DNA from 4 places in the Streptomyces sp. NBC_01508 genome. Region 3 is predicted to be linked to each of the others. Evidence: riboswitches for the same ligand, from Rfam matches in the RefSeq annotation. Region 3 holds a riboswitch; each other region holds the start of a gene.
The links. A riboswitch is a leader RNA that binds a small molecule or an ion and turns the genes downstream of it on or off. The one in region 3 is predicted to bind cobalamin.
Positions count from the first base shown of each region.

Region 1: it holds a riboswitch for cobalamin, as region 3 does, so the genes downstream of both, OG700_RS11795 (ribonucleoside-diphosphate reductase subunit alpha) here and OG700_RS01560 (prenyltransferase/squalene oxidase repeat-containing protein) in region 3, are expected to answer to the same signal.
Region 2: it holds a riboswitch for cobalamin, as region 3 does, so the genes downstream of both, metE (5-methyltetrahydropteroyltriglutamate--homocysteine S-methyltransferase) here and OG700_RS01560 (prenyltransferase/squalene oxidase repeat-containing protein) in region 3, are expected to answer to the same signal.
Region 4: it holds a riboswitch for cobalamin, as region 3 does, so the genes downstream of both, OG700_RS25950 (ABC transporter substrate-binding protein) here and OG700_RS01560 (prenyltransferase/squalene oxidase repeat-containing protein) in region 3, are expected to answer to the same signal.

Region 1 covers NZ_CP109419.1:2,618,172-2,621,799, reverse strand. Annotated here, with positions in the region: gene OG700_RS11795 (ribonucleoside-diphosphate reductase subunit alpha) at 1-1,437, opposite strand, end outside; cobalamin riboswitch at 1,586-1,718, opposite strand; gene OG700_RS11790 (GNAT family N-acetyltransferase) at 1,796-2,323, opposite strand; gene OG700_RS11785 (Uma2 family endonuclease) at 2,408-2,989, shown strand; gene OG700_RS11780 (YbdD/YjiX family protein) at 3,067-3,273, opposite strand; gene OG700_RS11775 (carbon starvation CstA family protein) at 3,270-3,628, opposite strand, start outside.
Region 2 covers NZ_CP109419.1:3,598,160-3,601,787, reverse strand. Annotated here, with positions in the region: gene metE (5-methyltetrahydropteroyltriglutamate--homocysteine S-methyltransferase) at 1-2,323, opposite strand, end outside; cobalamin riboswitch at 2,488-2,718, opposite strand; gene OG700_RS16490 (glycoside hydrolase family 3 protein) at 2,927-3,628, shown strand, end outside.
Region 3 covers NZ_CP109419.1:347,354-350,981, reverse strand. Annotated here, with positions in the region: gene OG700_RS01570 (glycerate kinase) at 1-911, shown strand, start outside; gene OG700_RS01565 (hypothetical protein) at 1,029-1,268, shown strand; cobalamin riboswitch at 1,338-1,481, opposite strand; cobalamin riboswitch at 1,529-1,673, shown strand; gene OG700_RS01560 (prenyltransferase/squalene oxidase repeat-containing protein) at 1,805-3,628, shown strand, end outside.
Region 4 covers NZ_CP109419.1:5,577,128-5,580,755, forward strand. Annotated here, with positions in the region: gene OG700_RS25940 (amino acid permease) at 1-920, shown strand, start outside; gene OG700_RS25945 (Mov34/MPN/PAD-1 family protein) at 1,063-1,476, shown strand; cobalamin riboswitch at 1,476-1,607, shown strand; gene OG700_RS25950 (ABC transporter substrate-binding protein) at 1,648-2,634, shown strand; gene OG700_RS25955 (FecCD family ABC transporter permease) at 2,646-3,628, shown strand, end outside.

The sequences.
Region 1 (3,628 bases), 2.3 Mb from region 3:
GTCCAGCCGTTCCCAGTCCAGCTCGCCCGTGTCCGTCACGAACGCGCCGATGTTGATCGAGCCGAGGTTGCAGACGGCCGTCTCGCCGTCGTCCGTGACCTCCAGGATCTCGGTGCAGAGGTTCGAGGAGTGCACGACGCTGCCGGGCTCGGCGGTCTGGTTCGCCGTACGGTTCGACGCGTCCTTGAAGGTCATCCAGCCGTTGCCGGTCTGCGCGAGGGTGCGCATCATGCGGCCGTACAGCTCGCGCGCCGGGATGGTCCTGCGGGCCTTGCCCGCCGCCTCGGCCGCGCGGTACGCAGTGTCGAAGCCGTCGCCCCACAGATCGACCAGCTCGGGCACGTCGGAGGGGGAGAACAGCGACCAGTCGCCGTCCGTGTCGACCCGGCGCATGAACTCGTCGGGGATCCAGTGCGCGAGGTTGAGATTGTGCGTACGGCGCGCCTCCTCGCCCGTGTTGTCGCGCAGCTCCAGGAACTCCTCGATGTCCGCGTGCCAGGTCTCCAGGTAGACGCAGGCCGCGCCCTTGCGCCGGCCGCCCTGGTTGACGGCGGCGACCGAGGAGTCCAGCGTCCGCAGGAACGGCACGATGCCGTTGGAGTGCCCGTTCGTGCCGCGGATCAGTGAACCGCGGGCGCGGATACGGGAGTACGAGAGGCCGATCCCGCCCGCGTGCTTTGACAGGCGGGCCACCTGGTGGTAGCGGTCGTAGATGGAGTCCAGCTCGTCCAGCGGGGAGTCCAGCAGATAGCAGGACGACATCTGGGGGTGCCGGGTGCCGGAGTTGAAGAGCGTGGGGGAGGAGGGGAGGTAGTCGAGCCGGCTCATCAGGCCGTACAGCGCGGCGACTTCGTCCACGGCGGCCGGGGAGTCGTCCTTGGCCAGCCCGGACGCGACGCGCAGCATGAAGTACTGCGGCGTCTCGATGACATCGCGGGTGATCGGGTGCCGGAGCAGATAGCGGCTGAAGAGCGTGCGCAGACCGAAGTAGCCGAAGCGGTCGTCGGCTGCGGGGTCGATCAGCGCGTCGAGGCGGGCGGCGTGGCGGGTGACGAACGCGGCCGTACGGTCGGCGATCAGGCCCTCCGCGTGGCCCACGGCGACCGACGAGGAGAACGAGACGGCGCCCTGGCCGGCGGCCTCGTCCGCGATGGTGCGGGTGAGCAGGCGGGCGGCGAGACGGGAGTACGCGGGGTCCTCCGAGATGAGCCCGGCGGCGGCCTCGGTGGCGAGTTCACGCAACTCGGCCTCGTCGGAGGCGGCGTTACGGCCACGCAGCGCGGCGGCGGCGACCCGGCCGGGGTCGGTGTCGGCCAGGTCGGCGGTGAGGTCCATGAGGACCCGCAGCAGGGCCGTACCGGGTCCGTCGGCCGCGACGGCCGTACCCCGTTCCCGCTCGGAGATCGCTGAAGCCGGATCGGCTGGCGCGATGGTCACGTGGTGCTCTCCCTCGCTCGGCTCTGGGCCACGGAGGGAGGGGCACGGCAGCGCACGCCCGCGTACGCCGCCCCGGAAACGGGCAGCGCGCGGTGCGGCGTCCACCGGCCCAACCGCGAGGCCCGGACGTCTCGGCACCCGGATCGGTCGAACCGGGTGCGCCGTCGGCAGGTGCTCGGACTCGCGGGGCGCGCAAAGCGCACCACAGCACACCGTTGCGGGACAGTTCCGGATTTCCACCGGATTCTCCTGCGGCGACAGCAGACTTGAGCATACATGTGGGGTCGGTTGGGAGAAGCACCCCCCACATGTTGTGTCGTGGGTGTTTCGCCTTGCCCTGAAACGGCCCCGAAACGCCTTAGATTTCCAGGCTGTACGTGAGCAGGGGCGAGAGAGCGGGAACCGGCGACCAGTCCCGCTCCGGGGTCCGTACGAAGTCCAGCCGCTCGTAGATCCGGTGGGCGCCCAGCATTGTCTCGTGGGTGGACAGACACACCCGCACGCACCCCTCGGTGCCCCGCGCCCGGTCCACGCACGCCCGCACCAACGCCTCGCCGACACCGCGCCCCCGGGCGGATGACGCGACCGCCAGCATGCGGAACTCGGCCTCCCCCTCCCTGGCGATGTTGGCCCACGCGGACCCGCCGGAGGCGTGGGCGACCCCACCGAGGACCACCCCGTCCGCGTCGACGGCCACGAGCACGTCGGACCCGGCGGCCCGCCCCGCGACGTCGCGCAGGGTCTCCAGATAGGGATCGTCCGCCCCGAAGTCCAGCAGCCCGTCGTCCAGATAGGCCCGCGCGGTGATCTCCCCGAGCGCCGCGTACTCGGCGGGCTCGGCCGCTCTGATCGTGAAGTCGGCCGCCGGCCGTATCGCCTGGTTCATCACAGCAGTGTGCGACACGGCGACGGCGGCGCGTTGTCCGAGGGGGTCGCTACCGTTGTGGGCGACGTGAGGGGGTCCAGCGGCGTGGCTACTACCGACCGGCTCCATGTGGAGACCCACGACTTCGACGAGTTGTACCGGATTCTGAGCCGCACGGCCGAACGTGCCCCCCTGGAACTGATCGACGGGAAAGTGCACGGCAAGGCGGGCCCGGACGGCACGCACGGATGCATCATGCAGTGGCTTGTACGCTGCTGTTTGCGGTCGAGACCGGAGCTGTGGCTCTATCCAGTCCAAGGGCTGAGAGTCCAGCGACATCTCCTGGGCCGCGCCCGGCCGGACGGTGCTCTCGCTCCGAGCGGTGCCTTCGCGGGCCAGGGCGAGTGGGTCGACCCCGGCCCCGTCCTGATGGCCGTCGAGGTCACCTCGTACGACTCCGACACCGACGCACGCGACCGGGTGGAGAAGCCCCGTTCCTACGCCGAGACCGGTGTCCCCGTCTATCCGCTGATCGACCGCGACTCCTGCGAGGTGACCGTCTACAGCGAGCCGGATGGTGTGCGCTACGAGAGCGCCCGCACCGTGCCGTTCGGCAAGAGCGTCGTCCTGCCCGACCCCGTGGGCATCACGCTGGAGACCGAGCAGCTGAAGGACTGGGTGCACTGACACCCGCTCGCGCACGGCGAAGGGCCGTCGTACCCCCATCGGGATACGACGGCCCTTCGCCGTACTGGCACGGCCGCTCAGCAGCAGCGGAACCCTTCCCTCGGGTCCGCCTCACGCGCGTCCATCCGGGCGCGTTCGAAGGCGCGGCGCGTCACGGGCTCCGCCGTCGGGTCGCAGGCACGGGTGTGGGCCACGTAGTGGTCGTACGCCGACTCACCCGTCAACTCCCGCACGTACCAACGGATCCGGCCCACGGCGTGGCGCACCTTCGCCGCCGGGGTCATGACGGACCCGCCCCGGTGGACGCCTTCGCCGCCGCCAGTTCCGCCTTCTCCTCCTTCGTCGGGATCAGGCCCGCCGGCGCGACCAGTTCCGACTTCACGTACGGCGTCTCCGACAGTTTCACGCTCTCCGGGTGGCGGATCGCCTTGTAGCAGACGCGTGCCGCGTCGGCGATGACCACGATGATCAGGAACGCGAAGAGCGCCGAAAGGACGCCGTCCACCGTCGAGTTGGTGACGACCGTGTGCATGTCGTCCATCGTCTTCGCGGGCGGGATCACCTCGCCCTTGTCGATACCCGCCTGGTAGACGTCGCGTTGGGTGAAGAAGCCGACCTTCGGGTCGTCGGAGAAGATCT
Region 2 (3,628 bases), 3.3 Mb from region 3:
GCCAGCCGCGCGTCTTGAGGCCGCAGTCCGGGTTCACCCACAGCCGTTCGGCCGGAATCGCCTCAAGTCCCTTGAGCAGCAGCGCCGTTGCCTCGGCCGTGCTGGGGACGCGCGGCGAGTGGATGTCGTACACGCCGGGTCCCGCCTCGCGCGGGTAGCCGTGCGCGGCGAGTTCGCCCGCGACCTGCATGTGGGAGCGGGCCGCCTCCAGGCTGATCACGTCCGCGTCGAGATCGTCGATGGCCTGGACGATGTCGCCGAACTCCGCGTAGCACATGTGCGTATGGATCTGGGTCTCCGGCCGGACACCCCCGGTGGTGAGCCGGAAGGACTCGGTCGCCCACGCCAGATACGCGGCCCGTCCGTCCGCGCGCAGCGGCAGCGTCTCGCGCAGCGCGGGTTCGTCGACCTGGATCACCGAAGTGCCCGCCTCCTCAAGGTCGTTCACCTCGTCGCGGAGGGCGAGCGCGACCTGCCGCGCGGTGTCACCGAGCGGCTGGTCGTCCCGGACGAAGGACCAGGCGAGCATCGTGACCGGTCCCGTCAGCATGCCCTTCACCGGGCGGTCGGTGAGCGACTGCGCGTACGACGTCCAGCGCACCGTCATCGGCTCCGGGCGCGAGATGTCCCCGGCGAGGACCGGCGGGCGTACGTAGCGGGTGCCGTACGACTGCACCCAGCCGTGCCGCGTGGCGACGTACCCGGTCAACTGCTCGGCGAAGTACTGCACCATGTCGTTGCGTTCGGGCTCGCCGTGCACCAGGACGTCCAGCCCCGCCTTCTCCTGAAAGGCGAGGACGTCGCGGATCTCGGCCTCGATCCGCTCCTCGTACGCCGCCGTCCCGATCCGGCCGGCCCGCAGATCGGCCCGCGCGGTACGCAGTTCGGCGGTCTGCGGGAAGGAGCCGATCGTGGTCGTCGGCAGCGGCGGCAGACCGAGGTGCGCCCGCTGGGCGGCGGTCCGTACCTCGTACGGCTGCGAACGGCGGGCGTCCGCGTCGGTGACGGCCGCGGCGCGGGCGCGCACGGCCGGGTCGCGGGTGAGCGCCGAGCCCGCGCGGGAGGCGAGCGCGGCGCGGTTGGCGGCGAGTTCGGCCGTGATGGCGCCCGTTCCCTCGGTCAGGGCGCGGGCCAGCGTGGCGACCTCGGCGCTCTTCTGGCGGGCGAACGCCAGCCAGCGGGCGATCTCCGGGTCGATGTCGCGCTCGGCGGTCGCGTCGAGCGGGACGTGCAGCAGGGAGCAGGACGGCGCGACGTCGACGCGGTCGGCGAGGCCGAGGAGCGTGCCGAGGGTGGCGAGGGACTTCTCGAAGTCGTTGATCCAGACGTTGCGTCCGTCGACCACGCCCGCGACCAGCCGCTTGCCGGGCAGCCCGCCCACGGCCGCGAGAGCGGCCAGATTGGCGGCGGCGGCCGATCCGGTGAAGTCGAGCGCGAGCCCTTCGACGGGGGCCTTGGCGAGCACGGGCAGCGCGTCGCCGAGCCGGTCGAAGTAGGAGGCGACGAGCAGTTTCGGCCGGTCGGTCAGGCCGCCCAGGTCGCGGTAGGCGCGGGAAGCGGCGTTCAGCTCGGCCGGGGTGCGGTCCTGCACCAGCGCGGGCTCGTCCAGCTGCACCCAGTCGGCGCCGGCCGCGCGCAGGTCGGCCAGGATCTCCGCGTACACGGGAAGGAGCCGGTCGAGCAGCGTCAGCGGCTCGAAGCCGGCGGCCACGCCGGGGGCGGGCTTGGCCAGCAGCAGATACGTGACGGGGCCGAGGAGCACGGGCCGGGCGGTGAGGCCGAGCGCGAGGGCCTGCGTCAGCTCGGCGACCTGCTTGGCCGAGTCGGCGGAGAAGACGGTGCCGGGGCCGACCTCGGGGACCAGGTAGTGGTAGTTGGTGTCGAACCACTTGGTCATCTCCAGGGGTGCCACGTCCCGGGTGCCGCGCGCCATCGCGAAATAGCCGTCCAGCGCGCGGTCCTGCGCGGTGGCCCGGGCGGTGTCCCGCGAATCCCGCGAATCCCGCGAATCCCGCGAATCGTGCGGCGCGTCGTCGCCGACCGCCGCGCGGTGCCGCTCCGGGATCGCGCCGACCATCACGCTGGTGTCCAGGACCTGGTCGTAGTACGAGAAGTCACCGGTCGGAACCTCGTGGACACCGTCGGCGACGAGCTGCTCCCAGTTGGCGCGGCGCAGCCGCGAGGCCACGTCCCGCAGGGCATCGGCGCCGACCGCGCCCTTCCAGTAGCCCTCGACGGCCTTCTTCAGTTCGCGGTTCGCGCCCTGGCGGGGGTAGCCGTACACGGTGGCGCGCGCTGCCGCGGCTGCGGACTTGTCTGTCACGGAACTCTCCTTCGCGAGTTGTCCTCCTGCGATCCCGGTGACGGATCGCGGACACGAAGGGGTACGGAACCGGACGGGCCGCCCGTACGTACGCGTACGTACGCCTGCCCGCCGATAGGTACGCCGACCCGCCCACGAGGTCACCGGAATCCCCGTACGCGATCGGTCGCGTACGCACAGCGGGCAGGTCTTCGGACTCGTGGGCACGCCGGTCGGGTGCGGACACCCGGCGGACACCTACTGACCGTCGCTTCCCAGGCCCGGCACGGGCCCAGTGCTGATGACGGCGGTCGTTCCCACTCACCGCTGCGGGGCAGTCCCGGATTCTCACCAGGTTCCCTCTTGCGACGTTCCCGCCCGTCGGACGGGAACGAACCAGCTGCACCGACCAGCCTAACCCGTGCCCATCAGCTCCCTCGAAGGCTCACCAGATATTCATGAACGGCGTAATCCCCCTGCTTCCGGGGCGAGTTCACGCAACGCGCGGAAGCGCGGTACCTCCTTGACACACATAATTGGTCTAAGCCACCATCCGATTGGCCTGTACCAAGTTCAAGGGCGGTTCGCTGAGCCGGCCGAGCGATGCGCCTTCGGAGGACCCGCATGGAGCCAAGCACCCGGCCGAACAGCCAGCCGAACAACCAGCCGAGCAGTGAGCCGCGCGCCACGCCGAGTACTGCGTCCAGCACCCGGCGGAGCGCCACGTCGAGCGGCCGTCGCGACCGGCTGACGCGACTCGCGGAGTCCACGCTCCAGCCCGGATTCGTCGGCACGACCCTGCCCGACTGGGTCCGCCGCGGGATCGCCGGCGGCCTCACCTCCGTCGTCCTGTTCGGCCGGAACATCGTCGACCCCGAACAGGTCGCGCGCCTCACCGCCGAACTACGCGCGGAGAACCGCGACCTCATCATCGCCATCGACGAAGAGGCCGGCGACGTCACCCGGCTCGAAGCCTGGACCGGCGCCTCCCGGCCGGGCAACCTCGCACTCGGCGCCGTGGACGACGTGGAGCTGACCGAGTCCGTCGCCCGCGACATCGGCCGCGAACTCCACGCCGCCGGCGTCTCCCTCGACTACGCGCCCAGCGCCGACGTCAACTCCAACCCCTTCAACCCGGTCATCGGCGCCCGCTCCTTCGGCGCCGGCACGGACGTCGTCTGCCGGCACACCGCCGCCTGGATCCGCGGACTCCAGTCGGCCGGCGTCGCCGCCTGCGCCAAGCACTTCCCCGGCCACGGGGACACCTCGGTCGACTCCCACCACGGCCTGCCACAGGTCTCGGCGAGCGCCGAGGAGATCGCCGCC
Region 3 (3,628 bases):
CCGTCACCGCCGTCGTGGAGATGGCCGCGGTCGCCGGTCTCTCCCTCGTACCGGCCGACCGGCGCGACCCCGGGAGCACCACCACGTACGGCGTGGGCGAGCTGATCCGGGCCGCCCTGGACCTGGGAGCCCGGCGCGTGCTCGTCGGCTGCGGGGACTCCGGTACGTCGGACGGGGGCGCCGGGGCACTCCGGGCGCTGGGCGCCCGGCTGACGGACCGCCACGGCCGCGAACTCCCGCCGGGCGGCGCGGCACTCGGGGAACTCGACCACGTCGACACGTCCGGGCTCGACCGGCGCCTCGCCGACACCGAACTCCTCGTCGCCTGCAACCCCTTCAACGTGCTGTGCGGCGCACACGGCGTGGCGCGCGTGTTCGGACCGCAGAAGGGCGCGACCCCGGCCGGCGTGGAGGTGCTGTCGGCGGCCCTGGAGCGCTGGGCGGCGGTCCTCACCCGGGACCTGTCGCCACGGATCGATCTGCGGACGGCCCCCGGCACCGGTGCCTCCGGCGGTCTGGGAGCCGGACTGGCCGCGGTGGGGGCGCGGCTCCTGCCCCGCTTCGACGTCCTGCTCGACCGGCTCGACCTGGACGCCAGGCTGGCCCGCGCCGATCTGGTGATCACGGCCGAGGGCGCGCTGGACCACCAGACCGTACGCGGCAAGATCCCCGCGGAAGTCGCGAGCAGGGCACACGCGGCCGGAGTGCCGGTGTTCGTGCTCGCGGGCACCATCGGGCCGGGCGCACACCTGGTACGGGCGATCGGCGTCGACGCGTACAGCGCGATCCTGCCGGCTCCGATGTCGCTGCCCGAAGCGATCGAGGGCAGCCGCGAGATTCTCGCCGACGCCACGGAACGGTCCCTGCGGATAGTGGAGTTGGGCACCCGGCTGGCTGCCCGGGCGGCGTGAGTGTTCGGCCGCGACATCCGGTTCGTACGCCCTTCGCCGCCGGTTCGGTCTTTCCGAACCAGGATCGGGGTGGTCGCTCCATCGTGCCCGTGACCTGCTGATACATACGGTCGAGCCATGTGCGGTGGCGACGCTGTCGATGTGCGAGCCGGTCAGCACCGGGGCCGCGGTGGGGTCGGTGCCCTCGCGGCGGCCGTAGACGTTGCCCATGGCGTCGACGCGGACGCTCAGCCCGGCCTGCTCCATCCACGCGACGACCATGCGCCACCCGGCCGCGTCGGCGTCGGTCAGGGCGAGGCGGTCGACGCCGCGCAGGCCGGTGCGCTCGTCGTCGTACGCCTCCGAGCGGGGCGGTGACAAGAAGACCCGGACGGAGCCTCGACGGGAGAGCGACGAACGGGCCGCCGTCCAATCGCGTGGTACGGCTTCCTGTACTGCTCTGCCGCTGGGCATTCGGGCTCGGCCCGGCCTCCAGCCGTGCCACACCGCTGCGCGTCAGCCCCGGAGTCCCACCGGGTTCCCCCACTCGGCAGTCGGGGAGGATACCCGAGCGCCGTCGACCCGCCAAGAGCGCCCGGCACGGGCCGTACCGGGAGACACAGGCCACCTTGACGCTCTGTGCGTACACGTGTTCCACTGCGCCTGATTACCGCTCGACACCCAGGGGAAGCCGGTCGAAACCCGGCGCTGACCCGCAACCGTAGGCCCGTCAACTCCTTGACGGGCGAGCCGGATTACCTGGGTGGGAGATATTCAGCGAAAGACGCCGTCGCGGACTACGGCGTGGTTCGGACGGCTCCCCGGCGTCTGCCGTGGGCCTTCGGTCACGCACGGCTCCGCCTCGGGTGACTCAGGGGGCCGTGGTGGAGACCGGGAACAGACCAGACCGTCGCGTGGCGGCGAGACTTCTCTCGCTGCTGTCCGCCCTGCTGCTGACGGTCGGACTCGGCACAGCACTCGTGACCACGGCCGCCCCGGCGGCGGCGGATCCGATCGGCGACTGCACCGCCACCAGAGGCGCGGTCGTCGCCGTCGACTTCGGCGACTGGGGCGGCGACGTCGTACGAGGCTGCGACACCACCCTGACCACCGGCATGGACCTGCTGCACGACGGCGGATTCACCACCACCGGCACGGTCCACGACGGCCCCGGCTTCATCTGCCGCATCGGCCACGACAGCTTCAAGGGCGGTGCGCAGCACCCCACTCCGGCCGACGAAGCCTGTCAGCTCACCCCGCCGGCCAACGCCTACTGGTCGTACTGGCTCGCGCCCGTCGGCCAGGACCACTGGACGTACAGCCCGCTCGGCGCGCTGAGCCGGCAGCCCAAGCCGGGCGAGGTCGAGGCGTGGGTCTTCGGCCCCACCGACATCGGCGGCGGCAGCGGGCAGCCGGGCTTCACCCCGGACGACGTACGGCCGGGTGGTGGCGGTGACCCGGATCCGGGTACCAGCACACCGCCCCCGGTGGAGCCGGGGACGGTCGACACCGACGCCGCCGCCGGCTGGCTCACGGGCCGGCTGAAGGACGGTGACCACATCTTCGACGAGGGCGCCGAGGGGCCGAACCACCTCCAGACAGCGGAGACGGCCTTCGCCCTCGCCGCCGCGAAGGGGCGCGGCGCGACGTTCGACAAGACAAAGGCGTATCTCACCGCGCACACCGCCGAGTTCGCGTATCCCCGGGGCATCGGCGAGGCACCCGACCCCAAGGGCGCCGCCCGGCTCGCGCTGGTCGCGGAGATCGCCGGGGACGATCCACGTGACGTCGGCGGGCACGACCTCCTCGCGGACCTCGCCGCGAACGTGTGCGTGGCCGGACCGGAGAGCGGCAGTACTCCCGGGTGCTCCGCCAAGGGCGACTTCACGGACGCCGGTACGACGGAGGCGCAGGCGCTGTCCGTCCTCGCCCTGCTGCGGGGCGACGTGAAGCCGCCGGCCGAGACGGTGTCCCGGCTGGCTGCTCTGCAATGTGCCACCGGGGGCGTCACCGGTGTGCTGATCCGGCCGGGCGAGAACTGCGAGGGGGACGCCGCCACCACCGCGCTGGTGGCGCTCGTCCTGGAGCGCGCGGGCGGCCACGACCGCGCCGTGACCAAGGCCCTGGACTTCCTCAAGAAGTCCCAGCGGGACGACGGTGGATACGTCGCCTACGTCGGGTCCGCCGCCGGAGATGTCGCCATCACCGCCGCGGCGTCGCAGGCGCTGCGCGCGCTGGGCGACGTGACGCGCGCCGACGCGGCGATGTCCTGGGTGTCGAGGCAGCAGAACGACGACGGCGGCTTCGGGTTCGAGGAGGCGATGACCGAGTCGTTCCTGTACCCGACCGTGCACGCGACCATCGGCGGCGCGGGAACCAACCTCGTCACGCTGACGACGAAGCCCAGCGAGCCGACCGAGCCCACGGACCCGCCGACCACACCTCCTCCGACGGATCCGGCCACCGACCCGCCGGGCGACGGTGCCGGCCCCGACCTCAAGAAGGGCACCGCCTACCTCACCGCCCCGGCCCGCCTCAAGCAGGGCCGCTACTACGAGAACATGGCCGGCTCAGGCTTCGCCGACTACGGCCTCACCATCGACGGCGCGTTCGCCCTCGCCGCCACCGGACACGACAACAACGCCCTGCGCGGCATCGTCGACTTCCTCGACGGCGAGGGCGAGGACGGCAGCACTCCGGGCCGTACCGTCAACGACTGGACGGGTGTCGGTACGACG
Region 4 (3,628 bases), 5.2 Mb from region 3:
CCCTCGGCTTCTCGGACGCCGGCGACACCGCGGCCACCGGCAACCTCTGGCAGCACGGCGGCATCTTCCCCAACGGCATCGGCTCCAGCCTGATGACCCTTCAGGGCGTGATGTTCGCCTACCTGGCCGTCGAACTCGTCGGCGTCACCGCGGGCGAGTCCGAGAATCCGGAGAAGACACTCCCCAAGGCGATCAACACGCTGCCCTGGCGCATCATCGTCTTCTACGTAGGCGCGCTCACCGTCATCCTCGCCGTCGTCGAATGGACCGAATTCAGCGAGGGCGAGAGCCCGTTCGTGCACGCCTTCGCCAAGATCGGCATCCCGCTCGGCGCCGGAATCGTCAATTTCGTGGTGCTGACGGCGGCCCTGTCGTCCTGCAACTCCGGCATGTACTCCACCGGCCGGATGCTGCGCGACCTCGCCGCCAACAGCGAAGCCCCGAAGGCCCTGGGCAAGCTCAACTCCCGCAGGACACCGGCGTTCGGCATCGCGGCGTCCGTCGCGCTGATGGGCATCGGCGTCGTCCTCAACTACGTCGTCCCCGAGAAGGCGTTCCTGTACGTCACCTCGGTGGCCACCGCCGCCGGCATCTGGACCTGGATGATGATCCTCATCAGCCACATCAAGTACCGCTCCGCCGTGGTCGCGGGGAGGCTGCCGGCGTCCTCGTTCCCGGCGCCGGGCGGCTCGGCCCTGAGCTGGGTGGCGCTGGTCTTCCTGTCCTTCGTGACCTGCCTGATCGCGTACGACTCCGACGCCCGGGTGTCGCTGTACGTCGGCGCGCTCTGGGCGCTGTTCCTGGCCGGCGGCTGGGCGCTGCTCAAGAGCCGTAACCCGGGACTGGCGGCGCGCGCCTCCGGGGAACGGCGCGACCCGGAAGGCCCGCACGAGCCGGAGTACGCGAAGGTGTCCGACTGACGCGGGCGTCCCACCGGCTGTCCCACCGACGCGTCCCACCGGTCCGTCCCACCGGTCCGTCCCACCGACCCGTCTCACCGGCCGTCTCATCAGGTGGCCTCCGTATCTCACACGCGGAGGCCACCTGCTTATCCTTCACCTCATGCTCACCATCACCCAGGCGCTGTACGACCGGATCGTCGCCCACGCGCGGGCGGACCACCCCGACGAGGCGTGCGGCGTGATCGCGGGCCCGGAGGGCAGCGACCGGCCCGAGCGCTTCATCCCCATGCTCAACGCGGCCCGCTCGCCCACGTTCTACGAGTTCGACTCGACCGAGCACAAGCAGCTCGACAACGAGCTGCGCGAGCGCGACGAGGACGTGGTGGTCATCTACCACTCGCACACCGCGACCGAGGCGTACCCCTCCCGCCGGGACATCGACCTGGCGATGGAACCGTTCGCCCACTACGTCCTGGTCTCCACCGCCGACACCGACGACATGGGCCCGTTCCAGTTCCGCTCGTACCGCATCGTCGAGGGCGAGGTCACGGAGGAAGAGGTCGAGGTCGTCTGAGAGACTGACGCGATCCAGGGCGGCAGGACCCAGGAAGCCGGTGCGAATCCGGCACGGTCCCGCCACTGTGACCAGGCCCCGCGAGCGCGGGTCCCGGAAGCCAGGAACTGACCTGTCGCCCTTCTCCCACCATGCCAGGGGACGCGGAAATCCCCCGGAGGAGGCCCAGTCATGTCCTCGCGGCGCCACGCCCTCATACCGGCGGTCCTGCTCCCGCTGCTGCTCCCGCTCGCCGCCTGCTCCACCACCCCGGACCCCGTCCGGAACGACGGAGCGCCGGCCGCCGGATTCCCGTACACGGTCACCAACTGCGGTGTGAAGACCACCTTCGAGGCACCCCCGAAGCGCGTGGTCACGATGAACCAGCACGTCACCGAGATCATGATCGAACTCGGTCTCGCCAAGTCCCTCGTCGGCACCGCCTGGCTGGACGACGCCGTCCTGCCCGCCTACGAGAAGGCGTACGACAGCGTCCCGGTCATCGCCAAGGAGTACCCCTCCAAGGAGAGACTCCTCGCCGCGAACCCCGACTTCGTCTACGGCGGCTACGCCAGCGCCTTCGCCGCCAAGGACGGCCGCACCCGCGACGACCTCAAGGACGCCGGCATCGACACCCGGCTCAACCTGGAGAACTGCGCCGATGGCCGGACCTCCATGGACGACGTCTTCCGTGAGATCGAGGAGGTCGGCCGCACCTTCGGTGTCGCCGACCGCGCGAAGAAGTGGACCGCCGAGGCGCGCACCACCCTCGCCGCCACCGCCGCCGGGCTCGAAGACACGAAGCCCCTCCCGGTCTTCGTCTACGACAGCGGCGACAAGACCGCGTTCACCGCCGGCGGCAAGGGCATCGGCAACGAGCTGATCGAGCGGGCCGGCGGGCGCAACGTCTTCGCCGACCTCGACAGACCCTTCGGCGACGCCACCTGGGAACAGGTCGTGGCCCGCAAGCCCGAGACGATCCTCATCTACGACTACGGCGCCACCACCGTCGCCCAGAAGAAGAAGCGGCTGCTGGAGGACCCCGTACTGAAGGACGTCCCGGCGATCAGGAACAAGCGCTTCGCCGTCCTGCCGCTCTCCGACGCCGTCCTCGGTGTCCGCGCCCCCGCCGCCGTCCAGCGCCTCGCCGACCAACTCCACCCCGGGGCGGGCGCGTAGGGCCGACGGCCATGAGTCGCACAACCCCGCCCGGCCACCACCACCCCCGTCACCATCACCCCGGCCACCACCCGCCCGGCCACCACCACCGCAGGCTGCGCCAGGCCGTCGTGCTCACCTGCCTCGCCGCGGCCCTCGCCTGCGCCGTCGTCGCCGGGCTCGCGCTCGGCTCCGTACGTATCCCGCCCGGTGAGGTGCTCACGATCCTCACCGGCGGCGCGGAGCCCAGCCCCTTCCGCACGATCGTCCTGGACGTACGGCTGCCGCGTGTGCTGCTCGGCGCGGTCGTCGGCGCAGGTCTCGCCGTCGTCGGGACGGTCCTCCAGGCCCTCGTACGCAACCGGCTGGCCGACCCGTTCCTCCTCGGGATCTCCTCGGGGGCGTCCACCGGCGCCGTACTCGTCCTGGTCCTCGGCATCGGCAGCGGCATCGGCGGCGGGATCACCACCACCGTCGCCATGCCGGCCGCCGCCTTCGCGGGCTCGCTCGTCGCGATGACCCTCGTCTACGCGCTGGCCCGGCGCGGCGGCACGATGACCGGCGGGCGCCTCGTACTGGCCGGGGTGACCGTCTCGTACATCCTGTCCGCGTTCACCACGCTCGTCCTGGTGGTCTCCGCCCGGCCCGAACACTTCCAGGAGGCGCTGTTCTGGTCGCTCGGCGGGCTCGGCAGCGCCCGCTGGGGCACGCTCGTCGTGCCGGCCGCCGTCCTCGTCGCCGGCACCGCCGTCCTCATGGCGCTCGCCCGGCCGCTGGACCTGCTGCTGGTGGGGGAGGAGGGCGCGACCGCGCTCGGTCTGGACACCGCGCGCTTCCGCGCCGCCGTGTTCGTCCTCGCCTCGCTGGTCACCGGCGTCATGGTGGCCGCGAGCGGGGCCATCGGCTTCGTCGGGCTGCTCGTGCCGCACGCCGCGCGGATGGCGGTCGGGGCGTCGCACCGGCCGCTGCTGCCCGTCGCCGCGCTCGGCGGGGCGCTCGTGCTGGTCGTCGCGGA